DNA from 3 places in the Streptomyces sp. NBC_00887 genome. Region 2 is predicted to be linked to each of the others. Evidence: riboswitches for the same ligand, from Rfam matches in the RefSeq annotation. Region 2 holds a riboswitch; each other region holds the start of a gene.
The links. A riboswitch is a leader RNA that binds a small molecule or an ion and turns the genes downstream of it on or off. The one in region 2 is predicted to bind glycine.
Positions count from the first base shown of each region.

Region 1: another riboswitch for glycine. It lies ahead of gcvT (glycine cleavage system aminomethyltransferase GcvT); the one in region 2 lies ahead of gcvP (aminomethyl-transferring glycine dehydrogenase).
Region 3: another riboswitch for glycine. It lies ahead of gcvP (aminomethyl-transferring glycine dehydrogenase); the one in region 2 lies ahead of gcvP (aminomethyl-transferring glycine dehydrogenase).

Region 1 is NZ_CP108788.1:4,428,243-4,433,480, reverse strand. It holds gene glyA (serine hydroxymethyltransferase) at 1-614, opposite strand, end outside; gene gcvH (glycine cleavage system protein GcvH) at 633-1,010, opposite strand; gene gcvT (glycine cleavage system aminomethyltransferase GcvT) at 1,102-2,232, opposite strand; glycine riboswitch at 2,390-2,487, opposite strand; gene OG844_RS20050 (AAA family ATPase) at 2,676-3,350, shown strand; gene OG844_RS20045 (enhanced serine sensitivity protein SseB) at 3,493-4,260, shown strand; gene OG844_RS20040 (enhanced serine sensitivity protein SseB C-terminal domain-containing protein) at 4,406-5,197, shown strand.
Region 2 is NZ_CP108788.1:1,217,447-1,222,684, forward strand. It holds gene gcvP (aminomethyl-transferring glycine dehydrogenase) at 1-1,676, opposite strand, end outside; glycine riboswitch at 1,868-1,963, opposite strand; gene OG844_RS05540 (PRC-barrel domain-containing protein) at 2,097-2,468, shown strand; gene OG844_RS05545 (DNA polymerase IV) at 2,390-3,844, opposite strand; gene OG844_RS05550 (MerR family transcriptional regulator) at 3,920-4,537, opposite strand; gene OG844_RS05555 (bifunctional nuclease family protein) at 4,706-5,179, opposite strand; gene OG844_RS05560 (MerR family transcriptional regulator) at 5,233-5,238, opposite strand, start outside.
Region 3 is NZ_CP108788.1:8,783,354-8,788,591, forward strand. It holds gene OG844_RS40065 (DNA polymerase IV) at 1-1,327, shown strand, start outside; gene OG844_RS40070 (PRC-barrel domain-containing protein) at 1,249-1,620, opposite strand; glycine riboswitch at 1,754-1,849, shown strand; gene gcvP (aminomethyl-transferring glycine dehydrogenase) at 2,041-4,926, shown strand; gene OG844_RS40080 (DUF5999 family protein) at 4,997-5,203, opposite strand.

The DNA of each region.
Region 1 (5,238 bases), 3.2 Mb from region 2:
GCGAAGTGGGCCATGTCGACCATCAGGTACGCGCCGACCTCGTCCGCGATGCGGCGGAACGCCGCGAAGTCGAGCTGACGGGGGTACGCGGACCAGCCGGCCACGATCAGCTTCGGCTTGGACTCCTTGGCGAGGCGCTCGACCTCGGCCATGTCCACGACGCCGGTCTCGTCGACGTGGTACGGGACCACGTTGTAGAGCTTGCCGGAGAAGTTGATCTTCATGCCGTGGGTCAGGTGACCGCCGTGGGCCAGGTTCAGGCCCATGATCGTGTCGCCCGGCTTCAGCAGCGCGAACATCGCGGCGGCGTTCGCCTGCGCACCGGAGTGCGGCTGGACGTTCGCGGCCTCGGCGCCGAAGAGCGCCTTGATCCGGTCGATCGCGATCTGCTCGACCACGTCGACGTGCTCGCAGCCGCCGTAGTAGCGGCGGCCGGGGTAGCCCTCGGCGTACTTGTTGGTGAGGACGGAGCCCTGCGCCTCCATGACCGCGACCGGAGCGAAGTTCTCCGAAGCGATCATCTCGAGGGTGGACTGCTGGCGGTGGAGCTCGGCGTCGACAGCGGCGGCGACGTCCGGGTCCAGCTCGTGGAGGGAGGAGTTGAGAAGCGACATCAGGGGGTCCCTTGGGTCTCAGTTGCCGGAGAACTCGGAGTACTCGTCGGCGGAGAGCAGGTCCTTCGGCTCCTCCGCGACGCGCACCTTGAACAGCCAGCCGCCCTCGAAGGGGGCGGAGTTCACCAGCGCCGGGTCGTCCACGACGTCCTGGTTGGCCTCGGTGACCTCACCGGTCACCGGCGAGTACAGGTCGCTGACCGACTTGGTCGACTCCAGCTCACCGCAGGTCTCGCCCGCGGTCACCGTGTCACCGACCTCCGGGAGCTGGGCGTAGACGACGTCGCCGAGCGCGTTGGCCGCGAACTCGGTGATACCGACCGTGGCCACACCGTCCTCGAGGGCCGACAGCCACTCGTGCTCCTTGCTGTACCGCAGCTGCTGGGGGTTGCTCATGACCTGAATTCTCCTGTACGCCGGGGAGTGCTGATGAACGGTGGTCTTACGGTGTGAGACGGGACTACGTCACGTGCGGGACGCCCCGTTGTCACTTCTGACGCTTGTAGAAGGGCAGTGCGACGACCTCGTACGCCTCGTGGGTGCCCCGGATGTCTACGCCGACGCCCTCGGTGCCGGGCACGGCGTGCGCCGCGTCCACGTACGCCATGGCGATCGGCTTGCCCAGCGTCGGCGACGGCGCGCCGGACGTGACCTCGCCGATGACCTTGCCGTCGGCAACGACCTGGAAGCCGGCGCGCGGCACCCGGCGGCCCTCGGCCACCAGGCCGACGAGCTTGCGGGGCGGGGCGGTCTCGGCGCGCTCGGCGGCGGCCAGCAGCGCCTCGCGGCCGACGAAGTCGCCCTCCTTCTCGAACTTCACGACCCGGCCCAGGCCCGCGTCGAACGGGGTCAGTGCGGTGGTCAGCTCGTGCCCGTACAGCGGCATGCCCGCCTCCAGGCGCAGCGTGTCGCGGCAGGAGAGGCCACAGGGGATCAGGCCGTGCGGGGCGCCCGCCTCGGTGAGCGCCTTCCACAGCTGCTCGGCGTGCTCGGGGGCGACGAAGAGCTCGAAGCCGTCCTCGCCGGTGTAGCCGGTACGGGCGATGAGCGCGGGAACACCGGCGACGGTGCCGGGCAGGCCCGCGTAGTACTTCAGTCCGTCCAGGTCGGCGTCCGTGACCGACTTCAGGATGGCGGGGGACTCGGGGCCCTGGACGGCGAGCAGCGCGTAGGCGTCGCGGTCGTCGCGCACCTCGGCGTCGAAGTCCCCGGCGCGCGCGGCGAGCGTGTCGAGGACGAGCTGCGCGTTGCCCGCGTTGGCGACGACCAGATACTCGGGGGCCGCGGCCTCGCCGAGGCGGTAGACGATCAGGTCGTCCAGGATCCCGCCGTCCTCGGCGACGATCATCGTGTAGCGGGCCCGGCCCACGCCGACGGTGGCGATGTTGCCCACCAGCGCGAAGTTCAGGAAGGCCGCGGCCTGCGGTCCGGTGACGGTGATCTCGCCCATGTGCGACAGGTCGAAGAGTCCGGCCCGGGTGCGTACGGCGTTGTGCTCGTCGCGCTCACTGGCGTACCGCAGGGGCATGTCCCAGCCCGCGAAGTCGGTCATGGTCGCGCCCAGGGAGCGATGCAGCGCATCGAGGGCGGTGAGACGGGAGGCGGGGGCAGTGCTCATGGGCATGGCTCCAGGGCATGACGACAGAGGATGTTCCCTCCCCATCTGTCATCGGAACCTGAGAGGTTCGCCGAGAGCCCCTGAAAGGGTCAGCCCCTACGGGGGTCGGCTTGCACCTTGGGTGGAGCCGCGTGAACGGCCCGCTTTTCAGATCTGCCTCATCCACGCGGTACGGGGCCTGAGAGATTCAAGGGAGGAACTTGCTCCTTCGGCGCCCGGCGCACACAGTGACCGGGACTCTCCCGCGCGGATTCAAACGGCCGGTATGCAGTTGGCGGGGTCATCATCGCACGCATTGCGCCAGAGTGGGGCGACCGGATCCGCGCAGGCACACCGGGCCGCTCGGGCGCCGACACGTGCCGCCGGAACCGGTTGTCCCGTATTACCTTTTCTTTACACTTCTTGGGCAGGTCAGGTGTGGGTGACTCGGCAGGGGGAGAGCGATGACGTTGCAGCCGTTCGCGACGACCGCAGGGGCAGCGCGCGGTGCGGTGCCCGCGCAGCAGGGTGCCCGCGCTCGGGGGCTCCGGGGCACGCACGCTCCGGTGGTACGTGATCTGCGGGGCAGGAACGGGCTCGGCCCGCGCAGCCTGGACTTCGTGGCGGGTGATGTCGTGGTGGTCTCCGGACTGCCCGGCAGCGGGAAGTCGACGCTGATCCGGCGCGCGGTGCGGGAGCACGCCATCGACTCCCAGGACACCAGGGACCGCTGGGCGGCCTCCCTGCCCGCTTTACTCCCGTACGCCCTCTACCGCCCCCTGGTCCGTGCCGCGCACTACCTCGGGCTGTGGCGGGCGCTGCGCTCGGGCGGATCCGTCGTCGTGCACGACTGCGGAACCCAGGCCTGGGTGCGACGCTGGCTGGCCCGCGAGGCCGGGCGCCGGGACCGCACGCTGCATCTCGTCCTGCTCGACGTCACCCCTCATGTGGCCAGGGCCGGCCAGCGGGAGCGCGGACGGGGCGTCTCCGGATACGCCTTCGCCCGGCACCGCGGTGCGGTCGGGCGGCTGCTGCGCGATACGGAGAGCGGACTGCTGCCGCCCGGTTGCGCGTCCGCGGTGCTGCTCGACCGGGAGGCCGCCACGGCGATCGAACGGATTTCGTTCGCAAACGCATAGACCGGTGAGCTCCGTCCGGCCGTCCGGAATCTGGACGGTCCGGTTGCCCCGGCCTGCGCTGTTCCCCGTGTCACTGCCGTCCGGGCACGGCTCGGACTATGGTTTCTGCCGCACAGCATGGCGAGAAAGGGACACAGACACCGTGGACATTCCGGCCCAGGCCCCCGTCGATCCGCAGCACGGATGGCCGGCCAACGAGCTCGAGGAAGTGCTCAGCGCCTCCCTCGGCGTGCCCGGGGCCGGCGGCCGCCTGGTCGAGGTGCTCGGCCGAAGCCGCGTCTGGGTGCCCCTGCCGAACGGCGGCGGGCCCGACAGCCCCGACCTCGACCTGCCGACGGTCGACATCGGCGGCGCCGCGTTCGTACCGGTGTTCAGCTCCGAGGCCCAGTTCCTGCACTGCGTCGGCGCCCATATCTCGTTCACCGTCGCGCCCGCCCGTGAATTCGCCCGCGGACTGCCCCCGCAGCTCGGCATCGCAGTCAATCCGGGCGGGGCCGTCGGAGTGCCGCTGCCCCCGCCGGCCGTCGCCGAGCTCTGCAGGGCCGGGCGCACCGCGCTGGACGGGCCCTCCGGCGGGCGGGTGCGGCTCTACGAGCCGGACTGGAAGGAGGACCCCGTCGACTTCCTCGCCGCGGTGTCCGGCGAATTCCAGGACATCGGAGTCGTGAGCACCGCGCGCAGGGCGCTGGCCAGCATCGAGGGCGACGACCCCGTCCTCTTCGTCGGCGTCGAGTTCGCTACCTGGGACGGCGCCGGACAGAGCGCCCCGATGGATGCGCTGGGCCGTGCGCTGGGCCGGGTCCAGCTGCCGTGGCCGGTCAATCTGGTCCTGCTCGACGTGGCCCAGGACCCCGTGGGTGACTGGATGCTGGAGAAGGTACGGCCGTTCTACCGGCGCGAGGGGTACTGAGTCAGCTTCGCCCGTGGCGCCAAGCCGGTGTCAGGGGCGGCACATAAGCTGGTTTGATGGCGAGGCCGCACCTGTTGTGCCCGGGTGCGGGACAACAGCACCGCGGCACAACGGGGCAGCGGAACGAAGAGGGGCGGGACCCAGGGTGAGTGCGTCAGGCACCGCGGAGGCCGGGCAGGTCGAGCACATGCTGCGGCAAGTGGCCCCCGGGCGCCCCGACGCCTACGAGGCGCTGCTGCAGGCCCTCACCGACGGCCGGATCTGGATGCTGCTCTGGCACGGCACGGCGGGCTCGCCCGACGCCCAGTACGGCAACATGGAGATCGACGGCCTGGGCTACGCCCCCTGCGTGACCTCCGCCCAGGAGCTCTCGGCCAGCGGCTGGAACAGGTCCCACGAGCTGGTCACAGGCCGCGAGATCGCCCGGTCCCTCTTCCCCGACCGCTGGGGCATCTGGCTCAACCCGCATGCTCCCGGCGGCGGCGTCGGGATCCCCTGGCTGGACCTGCGCCGCATCGCGACAGGCCTCGACCGGATGCCCGCCGGCCCGCTGCAGCTCTCCGAACCCGCCATCGAGATTCCGCAGTTCTACGCCCTTTTGTCACACAATGCCCATCGCACCCCCGCCGTTCGCGCGCTGCGCCGCGCCTGGGTGCAGCCCGCGCTGGGCGCCCCGTACCTCGCGATCGGGCTCGACCTCTACGACACGGGCCGGCCCTCCGTCGACGCGGTCCGCGCGATGATGCAGCAGTCGATCGGCGTGGTCCCCGACGGCCTGCCCGTCTCCACGGTGTCCATGTCCGACGAGTACGACCCGGTCGCCATGTGGCTGCGCGCCAACTCCCGTCCGTTCTACGACCGCGAGGCGCACGCCCCGGCGGGCCCGCCGCCCGCCGCCGCGCCGGGGTACGGCTACCCGCCCTCGCACCTGCGCTGAACCCGCCCCGATTTCGATCGGGTTAACAAGCGCGGGCAGGA
Region 2 (5,238 bases):
TCGGCCAGGCGCTCCTCCAGCTCACGGATGAGGGTGAGGAAGCCCTGTGCCTGCTCGGCCGGCGCGAACGGGTGCAGCGCACCGAATTCGGGCCAGGTGATCGACTCCATCTCGGCGGTGGCGTTGAGCTTCATGGTGCAGGAGCCGAGCGGGATCATGCCGCGGTCCAGCGCGTAGTCGCGGTCGGCGAGCTTGCGCAGGTAGCGCAGCATCGCGGTCTCGGAACGGTGCTGGTGGAAGACCGGGTGGGCGAGGACGGTGTCGGTGCGCAGCAGGTTCCCGGGCAGCGCGTCCTCGGCGTCGGCATCGAGGGCCTCGATGTCGCCGCCGGCTCCGAAGGCGGCCCAGACGGCCGCGATCTGCGCACGGGTGGTGGTCTCGTCGCAGGCGATGGAGACGTGGTCGGCGTCGACGAGCCGCAGGTTCACCCCGCGCTCGCGGGCACCGGCGACCACACCGGTAGCTGCACCGGGAACTCTCACGGTGAGGGTGTCGAAGTAGGCGCCGTGCACCACGTCGATACCGGCGGCCCGCAGACCGTCGGCCAGGATCGTGGCGTACCTGTGGGTGCGCCGCGCGATCGTGCGCAGACCGTCGGGGCCGTGGTAGACGGCGTACATCCCCGCCATCACGGCGAGCAGCACCTGCGCGGTGCAGATGTTGCTGGTGGCCTTCTCCCGGCGGATGTGCTGCTCGCGGGTCTGGAGGGCGAGACGGTAGGCCCTGTTGCCGTCGGCGTCGACGGAGACGCCCACGAGACGGCCGGGCAGGCTGCGCGCGAACTTCTCGCGGACGGCCATGAAGCCGGCGTGCGGTCCGCCGAAGCCCATCGGGACACCGAAGCGCTGCGTGGTCCCGACGGCCACGTCCGCGCCCAGCTCGCCGGGCGAGGTGAGCAGGGTCAGGGCCAGCAGATCGGCCGCGACGGTGACGATCGCGCCGAGCTCGTGTGCGCGGTCGATGACGGGCTTGATGTCACGGACCGCTCCGGAGGCGCCCGGATACTGCAGCAGGACGCCGAAGACGCCGCGCTCGGCGACATCGGCCGGAATTCCGTCGGTGAGGTCGGCGACGACCACCTCGACGCCGGTCGGTTCGGCGCGGGTCCGGATCACGGCGACGGTCTGCGGCAGGGTGTCGGCGTCGACCAGGAAGACGCCGTTCCTGACCTTGCCGACGCGCCGTGCGAGCGCCATCGCCTCGGCAGCCGCCGTGCCCTCGTCGAGGAGGGAGGCACCGGAGGTGGGCAGACCGGTCAGGTCGGCCACCATCGTCTGGAAGTTCAGCAGGGCCTCGAGCCGCCCCTGGGAGATCTCCGGCTGGTAGGGCGTGTACGCCGTGTACCAGGCAGGGTTCTCCATGACGTTGCGCAGGATCACCGGCGGGGTGAACGTGCCGTAGTAGCCGAGCCCGATCATCGGCGCGAGCACCTGATTGCGGTCGGCGAGGCGTCGCAGTTCGGCCAGGACCTCGGCCTCGGTACGGGCAGCCGGAAGATCCAGCGCCTCGGCGCTCTTGATCACGTCCGGCACGGCAGCGGCGGTGAGCTCGTCGAGGGAGCCGTATCCGACCTGGGCGAGCATCTTGGCCTGGGCCTCGGCATCGGGCCCGATGTGGCGCTGCTCGAAGGGAATGCCCTGCTCCAGCTGGGAGAGCGGAGTGCGACGGGGGGTCATGATGGAGGCCTCCTGGTCTCACGACCTGCGAGGGGCACCACGGCGTGGCTGCCCGAACGGCCTCCCCATCTGTCATCTCGACCTGAGAGCTTCACCGGCACGCCCTGAGGCATACCGGCTTTCACCGTCGGTGAGGACGGGGCCCGCCACGGCACGTGCCGTACGGATCCCGTCCTGCTTTCCAGAGTGACCTCGTCCGTGCGGTACGGGGGCCTGAGAGATTCCGGGGAGGAGTTGCTCCTTCGGCGCCTCCGGAATGCTCCGGAGGACTCTCCCGCACAGGGTCAGCAGCCGTGTTCCAGACTACCAGCGGGGCGGCGCCGGCCGTCTCGAGTGGCCGAAGCCCCGGATCTGGCCTTTCGTAGTGCCTGTGGAGCTATTGCGACCACCCTGACCGCAGTGCGACCAGTGGGAGGCACCGTGCAGACCGACATCGATCCGCGCAGCCTGATCGGCCGCAAGGCCTACGACCGCCAAGGCTCCAAGATCGGAACGGTGGACGAGGTCTATCTCGACGACGCCACCGGTGTACCCGAGTGGGCGGCCGTGCGCACCGGACTGTTCACCCGGGACGCCTTCGTACCGCTGGAACCGAGCGAATTCGTCGACGGCACCCTGGTGATCCCCTTCGACCGCGCCCTGATCAAGGACGCCCCCGATTTCGGAGTCGGCCGTCATCTCTCCCCTGAGCAGGAACTGCAGCTCTACCGCCATTACGGGCTGGACTCCGCCGCGCCGGGCGGTACGGGGCCCGACAGGGACTTCGGCAGGCTGGCCGGCCACGAGGAGTAGTCCACGGGGTCCCGCACCAGGGGTAGCGGGTCGGCCGGCCGGAGCTGCGGATCGTCGACACGGAACGTGCGTACCCGGCCCGGCCGCTCCTCCGGCTCCTCGAACCGGACCGTGACACGGCCGACACCGCTGCCCTGCACCCATCCGTGGCCGTGGTCCTCGTGGCGTACGTCGTGGCCTGCGGGCCACCGTCGGCCCGCGAGGCGGTCCGCCCTCTCCTCGGCCGTTTCCTCCGCCGTGACCGGCTCGTCGGGGGCACCGTCGGCCCCGTCCTCCGACTCGTCCGCCACCGCCTGCCGGGCGTCGGCGGCCTGCGCGAAGAGGTCCTCCTGGGTGAAGTCCGCGAGCCCTGTGACACCCACTCCGAGGAGCCGTACGCCACCGGTGGTGTCAACGGCCTCCAGCAACCGCGCCGCGGCTTCTCTGACGACCGTGGGGTCGTCGGTGGGGCCGCGCAGGGTCTCGGAACGCGTGAGCGTGGAGAAGTCGTAGCGGCGCACCTTGAGCACGACGGTCCGCCCCGACCTCCCCGCGCCTCGCAGGCGCTCCACACACCGTCCGGCCAGCCTCTCCACCTCCGTCCTGACCCGGACCCGGTCGTGCAGGTCCACGTCGAAGGTGTCCTCGACCGATACGGACTTCGCGTCCCGTTCCGCGACGACGGGCCGGTCGTCGTGCCCGAGGGCCATGCGGTACAGCGCGACGCCGTGCGCCTTGCCCAGCAGGCGGACGAGCTCTGCCTCCCCGGCCTCGGCCAGGTCCTGGACCACCGTCATCCCCGCGCGCCGCAGATGGTCCCCGGTGGCGGGCCCGACGCCCGGCAGGATCCGCACGGACATGGGAGCGAGCAGTTCGCGCTCCGTACCCGGCTCGATGAGCAGGAGACCGTCCGGTTTCGCCTCCTCCGAGGCGATCTTGGCCAGCATCTTGGAACCGGCCAGACCGACCGAACCGCTGAGTCCGGTGACGCCTCTGATGACCGTGCGCAGCTGCTCACCGATCGCACGGGCCGATGCCGCGTCATCGGCGACCCCGCCGGCCTCCAGGTCGACGAAGGCCTCGTCCAGGCTGAGCGGCTCGACGAGCGGCGAAAGCCGCCCGAGGAGCTCCATCACCTGGTCGCTCACCGTCCGGTAGAGCGCGAACCGCGGCACCAGATAGGCGGCGTTGGGTGCAAGCCGTCTCGCCTGTGCCATGGGCATCGCCGAATGCACTCCGAAGCGCCGGGCCTCGTACGACGCGGTGGCCACCACCCCACGCATTCCCAGTCCGCCCACCACCACCGGTTTGCCGCGCAGGCTCGGTTTCGCCGCCTGCTCGGCAGAGGCGTAGAAGGCATCCATGTCCAGATGCAGGATGGTGGGAGCGGATCTCACATCAACCGATGCTGCCCTATGCCACTGACAACGGGCCTGCTCCGCGCCCGTGCGGCGCGGAGCAGGCCCGGTGGCTCAGCCCGCACGGTTGCGCCGCCGGGCCAGCTCGTCCGCGGGGTTGTTGCCGATCAGCGTCTCCCCCGTGTCGACCCGCTCGCCGTGGAGCTGCGACAGGGTCGCGTCCACATCGCGCCAGACGACGCCCACGGCGATACCGAAGACTCCCTGCCCCCCCTGGAGCAGATCCACGACCTCGTCGGGCGAGGAGCACTCGTAGACCGTCGCCCCGTCGCTCATCAGGGTCATCCGTTCCAGATCCGTGAATCCGCGGGCCCTCAGGTGCTGGACCGTGGTGCGGATGTTCTGCAGCGCGACACCCGTGTCGAGGAACCGCTTCACGATCTTGAGGAGGACCACGTCCCGGAAACTGTAGAGACGCTGTGTCCCCGATCCGTACGCCGGACGCACACTCGGCTCCACCAGACCCGTACGGGCCCAGTAGTCGAGCTGCCGGTAGGTGATCCCGGCCGCCGCGCACGCCGTCGGCCCCCGGTAGCCGATGTCACCTGCCACTACCGCACCGTCCGCTGCCACCGCCTCCGGCTGAACCGGCTGTCTGATGGTGTGGTCGGCCGCACTGCTGTGCTGCCGGTACGGCCCACCCGCAGCCGTACCGTCGCCGCTGCTTCTCACGCCGACCTCCGTCCTTGACCTGCCATCTCGAAGGTAGGCAGTCACCAGGGGTGCGTCAACGATCGCCACACTCGGCACGCCGAGTGATAATCACCCTGAGGGTGGTTTCCCGTGTCTCATTTCCGGGAACGGCTTGTCGGATGCGCTGACGGCACCCCCGCGGGACGGTCACTGACTGTTCGTACCGAAGTCCTCCGGTGAGATCTGGTCGAGGAACTCACGGAACTTCTCGACCTCGTCCTCCTGCTCGTCCGGGATGGCGATCCCGGCGTCGTCCAGCACACCGTCACTGCCGTAGATCGGCGTTCCGGTGCGCAGGGCGAGCGCTATGGCGTCGGACGGCCGCGCGCTCACCTCGACTCCGCTGGCGAAGACCAGCTCCGCGTAGAAAACCCCTTCTCTGAGGTCCGTGATCCGGACCTCGGTGAGCTCTTGGCCGACGGCCTCGAGCACATCCTTGAAGAGATCATGGGTCAGCGGCCTGGCCGGAGCCATGCCCTGCTGGGCGAAGGCGATCGCGGTCGCTTCCCCAGGGCCGATCCAAATGGGGAGGTACCGGTCGCCTCCTACTTCACGCAGGAGCACGATCGGTTGGTTGGAGGGCATTTCCACCCGGACACCCACAACGTCGAGCTCGTTCACACAGCAACCCTAGGACGTGCCCGCCATGTTTGGATAGTCGGGCTCCGCCGCGGTCAGTG
Region 3 (5,238 bases), 7.6 Mb from region 2:
GGCCACCGCGTCGTACGAGGCCCGGCGCTTCGGAGTGCATTCGGCGATGCCCATGGCACAGGCGAGACGGCTTGCACCCAACGCCGCCTATCTGGTGCCGCGGTTCGCGCTCTACCGGACGGTGAGCGACCAGGTGATGGAGCTCCTCGGGCGGCTTTCGCCGCTCGTCGAGCCGCTCAGCCTGGACGAGGCCTTCGTCGACCTGGAGGCCGGCGGGGTCGCCGATGACGCGGCATCGGCCCGTGCGATCGGTGAGCAGCTGCGCACGGTCATCAGAGGCGTCACCGGACTCAGCGGTTCGGTCGGTCTGGCCGGTTCCAAGATGCTGGCCAAGATCGCCTCGGAGGAGGCGAAACCGGACGGTCTCCTGCTCATCGAGCCGGGTACGGAGCGCGAACTGCTCGCTCCCATGTCCGTGCGGATCCTGCCGGGCGTCGGGCCCGCCACCGGGGACCATCTGCGGCGCGCGGGGATGACGGTGGTCCAGGACCTGGCCGAGGCCGGGGAGGCAGAGCTCGTCCGCCTGCTGGGCAAGGCGCACGGCGTCGCGCTGTACCGCATGGCCCTCGGGCACGACGACCGGCCCGTCGTCGCGGAACGGGACGCGAAGTCCGTATCGGTCGAGGACACCTTCGACGTGGACCTGCACGACCGGGTCCGGGTCAGGACGGAGGTGGAGAGGCTGGCCGGACGGTGTGTGGAGCGCCTGCGAGGCGCGGGGAGGTCGGGGCGGACCGTCGTGCTCAAGGTGCGCCGCTACGACTTCTCCACGCTCACGCGTTCCGAGACCCTGCGCGGCCCCACCGACGACCCCACGGTCGTCAGAGAAGCCGCGGCGCGGTTGCTGGAGGCCGTTGACACCACCGGTGGCGTACGGCTCCTCGGAGTGGGTGTCACAGGGCTCGCGGACTTCACCCAGGAGGACCTCTTCGCGCAGGCCGCCGACGCCCGGCAGGCGGTGGCGGACGAGTCGGAGGACGGGGCCGACGGTGCCCCCGACGAGCCGGTCACGGCGGAGGAAACGGCCGAGGAGAGGGCGGACCGCCTCGCGGGCCGACGGTGGCCCGCAGGCCACGACGTACGCCACGAGGACCACGGCCACGGATGGGTGCAGGGCAGCGGTGTCGGCCGTGTCACGGTCCGGTTCGAGGAGCCGGAGGAGCGGCCGGGCCGGGTACGCACGTTCCGTGTCGACGATCCGCAGCTCCGGCCGGCCGACCCGCTACCCCTGGTGCGGGACCCCGTGGACTACTCCTCGTGGCCGGCCAGCCTGCCGAAGTCCCTGTCGGGCCCCGTACCGCCCGGCGCGGCGGAGTCCAGCCCGTAATGGCGGTAGAGCTGCAGTTCCTGCTCAGGGGAGAGATGACGGCCGACTCCGAAATCGGGGGCGTCCTTGATCAGGGCGCGGTCGAAGGGGATCACCAGGGTGCCGTCGACGAATTCGCTCGGTTCCAGCGGTACGAAGGCGTCCCGGGTGAACAGTCCGGTGCGCACGGCCGCCCACTCGGGTACACCGGTGGCGTCGTCGAGATAGACCTCGTCCACCGTTCCGATCTTGGAGCCTTGGCGGTCGTAGGCCTTGCGGCCGATCAGGCTGCGCGGATCGATGTCGGTCTGCACGGTGCCTCCCACTGGTCGCACTGCGGTCAGGGTGGTCGCAATAGCTCCACAGGCACTACGAAAGGCCAGATCCGGGGCTTCGGCCACTCGAGACGGCCGGCGCCGCCCCGCTGGTAGTCTGGAACACGGCTGCTGACCCTGTGCGGGAGAGTCCTCCGGAGCATTCCGGAGGCGCCGAAGGAGCAACTCCTCCCCGGAATCTCTCAGGCCCCCGTACCGCACGGACGAGGTCACTCTGGAAAGCAGGACGGGATCCGTACGGCACGTGCCGTGGCGGGCCCCGTCCTCACCGACGGTGAAAGCCGGTATGCCTCAGGGCGTGCCGGTGAAGCTCTCAGGTCGAGATGACAGATGGGGAGGCCGTTCGGGCAGCCACGCCGTGGTGCCCCTCGCAGGTCGTGAGACCAGGAGGCCTCCATCATGACCCCCCGTCGCACTCCGCTCTCCCAGCTGGAGCAGGGCATTCCCTTCGAGCAGCGCCACATCGGGCCCGATGCCGAGGCCCAGGCCAAGATGCTCGCCCAGGTCGGATACGGCTCCCTCGACGAGCTCACCGCCGCTGCCGTGCCGGACGTGATCAAGAGCGCCGAGGCGCTGGATCTTCCGGCTGCCCGTACCGAGGCCGAGGTCCTGGCCGAACTGCGACGCCTCGCCGACCGCAATCAGGTGCTCGCGCCGATGATCGGGCTCGGCTACTACGGCACGTTCACCCCGCCGGTGATCCTGCGCAACGTCATGGAGAACCCTGCCTGGTACACGGCGTACACGCCCTACCAGCCGGAGATCTCCCAGGGGCGGCTCGAGGCCCTGCTGAACTTCCAGACGATGGTGGCCGACCTGACCGGTCTGCCCACCTCCGGTGCCTCCCTCCTCGACGAGGGCACGGCGGCTGCCGAGGCGATGGCGCTCGCACGGCGCGTCGGCAAGGTCAGGAACGGCGTCTTCCTGGTCGACGCCGACACCCTGCCGCAGACCGTCGCCGTGATCCGGACCCGCGCCGAACCGACCGGCGTCGAGGTGGTCGTCGCCGACCTCACCGACGGAATTCCGGCCGATGTCGCCGAGCGCGGCGTCTTCGGCGTCCTGCTGCAGTATCCGGGCGCCTCCGGAGCGGTCCGTGACATCAAGCCCGTCATCGACCGCGCACACGAGCTCGGCGCGATCGTCACCGTCGCGGCCGATCTGCTGGCCCTGACCCTGCTCACCTCGCCCGGCGAGCTGGGCGCGGACGTGGCCGTCGGGACCACGCAGCGCTTCGGTGTCCCGATGGGCTTCGGCGGACCGCACGCCGGCTTCATGGCCGTCCGCGAGAAGTTCGCGCGCAGCCTGCCCGGCCGTCTCGTGGGCGTCTCCGTCGACGCCGACGGCAACAGGGCCTACCGTCTCGCCCTCCAGACCCGCGAGCAGCACATCCGCCGGGAGAAGGCCACCAGCAACATCTGCACCGCGCAGGTGCTGCTCGCCGTGATGGCGGGGATGTACGCCGTCTACCACGGCCCCGACGGTCTGCGCACGATCGCGCGGCGCACCCACAGGTACGCCACGATCCTGGCCGACGGTCTGCGGGCCGCCGGTATCGACGTGGTGCACGGCGCCTACTTCGACACCCTCACCGTGAGAGTTCCCGGTGCAGCTACCGGTGTGGTCGCCGGTGCCCGCGAGCGCGGGGTGAACCTGCGGCTCGTCGACGCCGACCACGTCTCCATCGCCTGCGACGAGACCACCACCCGTGCGCAGATCGCGGCCGTCTGGGCCGCCTTCGGAGCCGGCGGCGACATCGAGGCCCTCGATGCCGACGCCGAGGACGCGCTGCCCGGGAACCTGCTGCGCACCGACACCGTCCTCGCCCACCCGGTCTTCCACCAGCACCGTTCCGAGACCGCGATGCTGCGCTACCTGCGCAAGCTCGCCGACCGCGACTACGCGCTGGACCGCGGCATGATCCCGCTCGGCTCCTGCACCATGAAGCTCAACGCCACCGCCGAGATGGAGTCGATCACCTGGCCCGAATTCGGTGCGCTGCACCCGTTCGCGCCGGCCGAGCAGGCACAGGGCTTCCTCACCCTCATCCGTGAGCTGGAGGAGCGCCTGGCCGAGGTCACCGGCTACGACGCCGTCTCCCTCCAGCCCAACGCCGGCTCCCAGGGTGAGTTCGCCGGTCTTCTGGCCGTGCGTGCCTTCCACCGGGCGAACGGCGACGAGGGGCGTACCGTCTGCCTCATCCCGTCCTCCGCGCACGGCACCAACGCCGCGAGCGCCGTGATGGCGGGCATGAAGGTCGTCGTCGTGAAGACCGCCGACGACGGCGAGGTCGACATCGACGACCTCCGCGCCAAGATCGAGAAGCACCGTGACGAACTCGCGGTCCTCATGATCACCTACCCGTCCACGCACGGTGTCTTCGAGGAGCACGTCGCCGCGATCTGCGGCGAGGTGCACGACGCGGGCGGCCAGGTGTACGTCGACGGCGCCAACCTCAACGCGCTGGTGGGCCTCGCCAAGCCGGGCAAGTTCGGCGGCGACGTCTCGCACCTGAACCTGCACAAGACCTTCTGCATCCCGCACGGCGGCGGTGGCCCGGGCGTCGGCCCGGTCGGTGTCCGCGCGCACCTGGCGCCGTACCTTCCCAACCACCCGCTGCAGCCCGCCGCCGGCCCCGAGACCGGCGTCGGCCCGATCTCGGCGGCACCGTGGGGCTCGGCCGGAATTCTGCCCATCTCCTGGGCGTACGTACGGCTGATGGGCGGCGAGGGACTGAAGCGTGCGACGCAGGTCGCCGTACTCGCGGCCAACTACATCGCCAAGCGTCTGGAACCGCACTTCCCGATCCTGTACAACGGCCCGGCCGGTCTGGTCGCACACGAGTGCATCGTGGACCTGCGCCCGATCTCCAAGTCGACCGGCGTCAGCATCGACGACGTCGCGAAGCGGCTGATCGACTACGGCTTCCACTCGCCGACGATGTCGTTCCCGGTGGCCGGGACGCTGATGATCGAGCCCACCGAGAGCGAGGACCTCGCGGAGCTCGACCGGTTCTGCGACACGATGATCGCCATTCGCGGTGAGATCGAGAAGGTCGCATCCGGCGCGTGGAGCGCGGAGGACAACCCGCTGAGCAACGCCCCGCACACGGCGGCCGCGCTCGGTGGCGAGTGGACGCACGCCTACAGCCGTGAAGAGGCTGTCTTCCCGGCCGGCGTCACGCCTTCGGACAAGTACTGGCCGCCGGTGCGCCGGATCGACGGCGCCTTCGGCGACCGCAACCTGGTCTGCTCCTGCCCGCCGCTGGACGAGTACGACCAGTAGGAACGCGGACACCCGTCGGGGCCGGTGCGGAGACTTCTCCGGGCCGGCCCCCGTCTTTCTCCGGCCGCGGTCAGGCGGCCTTCATCACCTGGCCGGTCTTCAGCGTCCGGTGCGGGGCGATGATCTGCCCGTCCGGGAGCAGCTCACCGGTGTCCTCGAAGAGCAGGACGCCGTTGCACAGCAGGCTCCAGCCCTGTTCCGGGTGATGAGCCGTCAGGCGCGCGGCTTCCCGGTCGTTGGAGTCCGCGGTCGGGCAGGGTGGCTGGTGCTGGCACATGGATGGGTTCTTTCGCTGCGTTGAGTCGAGTGTCC